One region of the Serratia sp. NA_112.1 genome, then DNA from elsewhere that is predicted to be linked to it. Evidence: predicted binding sites of a transcription regulator. Region 1 holds the regulator's gene; the other holds the start of a gene.

Region 1 (2,464 bases):
AGGCAAAACACAGTTGCAGCAGCAATGAACGCAGCATAATGTCGCGATTCAACGCCAGCAGACGCCGCAAATTACCGCGCCAGGCTTGGCGCAGCATCGGCACAGAAATGCCGCGTATGCGCATCACGCGCCAGGCCAGCCATAATCCCAACAGCAGCGTGGCATATTCAGAAATGGCAGTCGCCGTAGCGGCCCCCTGCACGTTCCAGCCCAGTCCCATCACCAGCCAGATATCCAATACGATATTCAACAGGTTGCCGACAATCAGCAGGATCACCGGTGCGCGCACATATTGCACCCCGAGCAACCAACCCAGGATAACCATATTGGCCAGTGCCGCCGGGGCACTCAGCCAACGGATCTCGAGGAATAAGCGAGCCTGTTCCAGCACCGTCCCATCGCCACCGACGATTCTTAGTGCCAACTCAATCAGCGGATAGCGCAGTAACACAATCGCCGCCCCAGCCAACACTGCCAGCAGCAACGGCTGCATAAAGGCTCGTGCCAGCCCCTGCGGATTTTGCGCCCCCAACGCCTGTGCGGTCAGCCCGGTGGTACTCATACGCAGAAACAGCAACAGCATAAACAGGAAGCTGGTCGCCATGGAGCCAACCGCTACGCCCCCCAGATAGGTAGGGCTGTCGAGGTGGCCGATCACTGCGGTATCCACCAGCCCAAGCAGCGGCACGGTGATATTGGAGAAAATCATGGGCAGCGCAAGGCGCCACAGGGCTTTATCGGTATCGCTGGTGAAGGCAGAAAACAGGCGCATAGTGAAATGTTCCCGTGTATACCCGTCATCTTTCAAGTTGCAGTGTTGTTATCTGCACTCAGTTATGTGGCCCGTCCATGGGCCACACCCCTTTGGGGCCGCTGCGAGCAGCATTCAAATCTGCTCCCGGCAGATTTGTCACCCCAGTTACTTACCTGAGTAAGCGCCTGGGGATGAGCGAGTTGGCCGCTTAGCTGCAACTTGAAAGCTATAGGGTATATAGTGAATCAGATATGACATCGCCCCAGAGCTGGGGCGACTTGAATCAGAGGACGATGTTTAGGCGCGAGGATTAAACCCAGTCGCCATTGCGGATCACACCGACCGCCAGACCTTCAATGGTGAAATTCTGCTGACGCAGATCGACCACAATCGGCTGGAATTCACTGTTTTCCGGCAACAGCTCAACCACGTTACCGTGCTTTTTCAGGCGTTTGACCGTGACTTCATCTTCAATGCGTGCCACAACCACCTGGCCATTACGCACGTCCTGAGTTTTATGCACTGCCAGCAGATCGCCGTCGAGAATACCGATGTCACGCATTGACATGCCGTTGACCCGCAGCAGAAAATCTGCGCTCGGTTTGAACAGGGAAGGATCGACCTTGTAGTGCCCTTCGATATGCTGTTGCGCCAGCAGCGGCTCACCGGCGGCGACACGGCCAATCAGCGGTAAACCCTCTTCATCTTCCATCAGCAGGCGAATGCCGCGCGAAGCGCCGGAGATAATCTCGATAACGCCTTTACGCGCCAGCGCTTTCAGATGTTCTTCTGCGGCATTTGGCGAACGGAACCCCAGACGCATGGCGATCTCGGCGCGCGTTGGCGGCATGCCAGTGGACGAAATATGATCGCGAATCAGATCATAGACCTCTTGCTGTCTGGTAGTTAGTGCTTTCATTCCGCCCCCCTGTTTGTTTATACAGTCTTGCTGTGAGTATATACAGGTAACTGCAGCTTGGGAACCGAAGAGTGAATAAAAATCAGGGATTAGCGACACGGGTCGCAATGCAATGCCGCCACTCAGGCAAAGTGCTGCCACAGCACCGAACCCCAGACGAACAGCGCCAAAATAATCGCCAGTGAGACCGCCGCCGAGCCCATATCCTTTGCCCGACCGGAAAGCTCGTGATGCTCGGTCCCCACTCGATCGACAATCGCCTCAATCGCGCTGTTGAGTATTTCGACGATCATCACCAACAGCACAGATCCGATCAGTAAAATGCGCGCTATCGCACCTACGTCCAGCCAAATCGCCAGTATGATAGCCAGCACGGTCGCCACCAATTCCTGGCGGAATGCCGCTTCGTGCTGCCAGGCAGCGGAAAAGCCTTTATAAGAGTAGCCGGCGGCTTTAATAATACGGGTCAGGCCGGTTGCTTGGTTTGCCATGTTTTTGAGTGCCTTTAGCAGAGATAAGTCATAATTAAACAGTCTAGGCCAGGAAACTCTCCCGGCTCACGGTTTTCCAACACCACAGATCTGCTACCCGGTTTCTGGTATGCTTGCGGCGCATTGCTAACAAGAGGCTTCACGTTGTTATGTCAGGTTGGCGTAAAATTTATTATAAACTATTGAATTTACCACTTAAACTGTTGGTAAGAAGTAAGGTTATCCCTTCAGATCCGGTCACGGAGTTAGGGTTGGATCCCTCACGGCCGATTTTGTATGTTTTACCTTATAATTCCAAGG
Region 2 (2,464 bases), on a different contig from region 1:
CATGGTGATCCACGCCGGTCTGGAATGCGGTCTGTTCAAAAAGCCGTACCCGAACATGGATATGGTATCGATTGGGCCAACCATCACCGGGCCACACTCGCCGGATGAACAGGTGCATATCGAAAGCGTGGGCCTGTACTGGAAACTGCTGACGGCGCTGCTGAAAGCGATCCCGGAACGCGCGTAATATTCCAGATAAACCCAAGGCGCAAATATTTGCGCCTTGGGTTGCTGACAAAGCAGGAAAAAGCGTGGTTTTTCCTGCTTTGTGGTGAACAGCCGAAAATCAATAAATTGATTTTCCTGATTTTTATTTATCGGCCTCGACTCGCTCTGGGCAGGAATGAGGTTTGTCATCAGTCTGAGGCACAAATATTTGCGCCTTTGTTATTCCCAGGGTAGCAACAGTTGCCGCTCCAGTTGCGGATCCAGTAACGTCACGTGCAACCCGACCAGTCGCACCCCGCGACCTTCACGCCGCTCACGCCATACCTGCCGCGCCACGTTGATCAAATCGTCTTTATTCAGTACCGGCCAAACGTGTTCCTGCGTCGTTTGCTGGAAATCCTGAAACTTCAGTTTTACCCCTTGCCGGGCGATGTGCAGATCCGGTTTCACCTTACGCAACCGCAGTTCCAGCTCGGGATAGAGTTTGTCGACGATCAGCGCTTCGCAGTCTTCCCAGTTATGGATATCTTCCGCCAGCGTGCGCTCCACCCCCACCGATTTACGCAACCGCTCTGGCGAAACTTCACGCAGATCGATCCCCTGACAACGCTCCCATAGTACCCGGCCAAATTTGCCGAAGCGCTTTAACAGCGCCGCCAGGTCATACTGCTGTACATCGGCGCAGGTGATCAGCCCCACTTCCTCCAGCCGTTTGGCGGTCACTTTGCCCACGCCGGGGATTTTACTCAGCGGTAACTGCTGTAAAAAACCTGGCACCTGTGCCGGGGTGATGACGTATTGTCCGTTCGGTTTATTCAGCTCTGAGGCAATTTTGGCGAGGAACTTGATCGGCGCGATACCGGCAGAAGCGGTGAGGTTGAGTTCGTCGGAGATAGTCTGGCGGATTTGCTCGGCGATCAACGTCGCCGAGCCGTTGCACTGGCTGCAGTCCGTCACGTCCAGATAGGCTTCATCCAGCGACAGTGGTTCAATCAATGGGGTGTAACGGGCGAATATTTCGCGGATATGCTGCGAAGCTTCCTTATACGCCGCCATACGGCCGGGCAACAGCTTAAGGTGCGGGCAAAGCTTGAGTGCCATCGCCGTCGACATCGCACTGTGTACGCCATAGCGACGTGCAGGATAGTTGGCGGTGCTGATCACCCCACGCCGGTCGGCACTGCCGCCGATCGCCAACGGAATATCGCGCAGGCTGGGATCGTCGCGCATTTCTACCGCTGCGAAGAAGCAGTCCATATCGACATGAATGATTTTACGCATCGCGCCTCCAATAGTACTGTATAAGTATACAGTCAAAAATGGAAAGCTCAAGCCCCGGCTCGACTCGGTGAAAACAGGCTTTCACCCAATTATCTTCGATTTGTTAAAAAAGCGTAATTTTTCAATAGTACGCTATGGCAAATTAACCACCGCTGTTACTGATAACAATAACTCTACGCACAGGATGGTGCCCTACATGAAATCATTATCGGTCTATTTGTTAGCTTCAGCCCTATCCCTGATATCCCTTGCCGCTACCGCAGCTCCCGCCATTATCGCTCACCGTGGTGGTACTGCCGACGCTCCTGAAAATACCCGCGTCGCGATTGAAACCGCGCTGAAAAATGGCGCTGACGCCATCTGGATCACTCTGCAGGAATCCAAAGACGGTGTGATCGTGCTTTACCGCCCTTCCGATCTGAAAGCGCTAACCAATCAGCAGGGGCTGGTCTCCGCTTTTACCGCTGCACAACTGGCGAAAGTTGATGCCGGTTGGTCATTCACCAAAGGTGAAACCTACCCGTTCCGGGGGAAAGGCATTGGCATTCCTCGTTTGGATGAGATCCTCAATGCCTTCCCCAAGGTTAACTTCTATCTGGATATCAAATCCCCAGACGCAGACCCGGCCCAGTTCGGCAAAGCCCTGCTGGCAACGCTGGAAAAAACCAACAGCCTGAACCGCACCCGCGTGTACTCCACCGATACCAAATATCTGCAAGCGCTGCCACTGGCAATTAAGCGTTTTGAAACCCGCGATAAAACCCGCGACCTGCTGGCGAATATCAGCCTATCGCACCTGTGTGAGCTGAAACCAAGCCATCAGCAACCGCGCTGGTATGGGCTGGAACTAAAGCGTGAAGTGGAAGTGGTGGAGAAATTTACCCTGGGTGAAGGGCGCTCCAAGGCGTTTCTGACCTGGGATAAAGAATCGATCGACTGCTTCCGCTCACAAGGGCCAGCGCACATCATTCTGTTCGGCATCAACTCACCGGCGGAATACCAGCAGGCGGTGGCG

Evidence for each region. The regulator LexA, encoded in region 1, represses DNA repair genes until DNA is damaged. The targets are predictions, from matches to a motif close to TNCTGTATGTACATACAGNA.
Region 2: dinB (DNA polymerase IV) is a predicted target of LexA. The motif match lies at 1,464-1,483, and genes of this name have one in related genera.

The regions. Positions count from the first base shown of each region.
Region 1 is NZ_JBQZFO010000008.1:181,353-183,816, forward strand. Features, by position in the region: gene dinF (MATE family efflux transporter DinF) at 1-772, opposite strand, end outside; gene lexA (transcriptional repressor LexA) at 1,065-1,673, opposite strand; gene ACUTQ5_RS16635 (diacylglycerol kinase) at 1,796-2,164, opposite strand; gene plsB (glycerol-3-phosphate 1-O-acyltransferase PlsB) at 2,314-2,464, shown strand, end outside.
Region 2 is NZ_JBQZFO010000001.1:69,389-71,852, reverse strand. Features, by position in the region: gene pepD (beta-Ala-His dipeptidase) at 1-187, shown strand, start outside; gene dinB (DNA polymerase IV) at 388-1,449, opposite strand; gene ACUTQ5_RS00370 (glycerophosphodiester phosphodiesterase family protein) at 1,646-2,464, shown strand, end outside.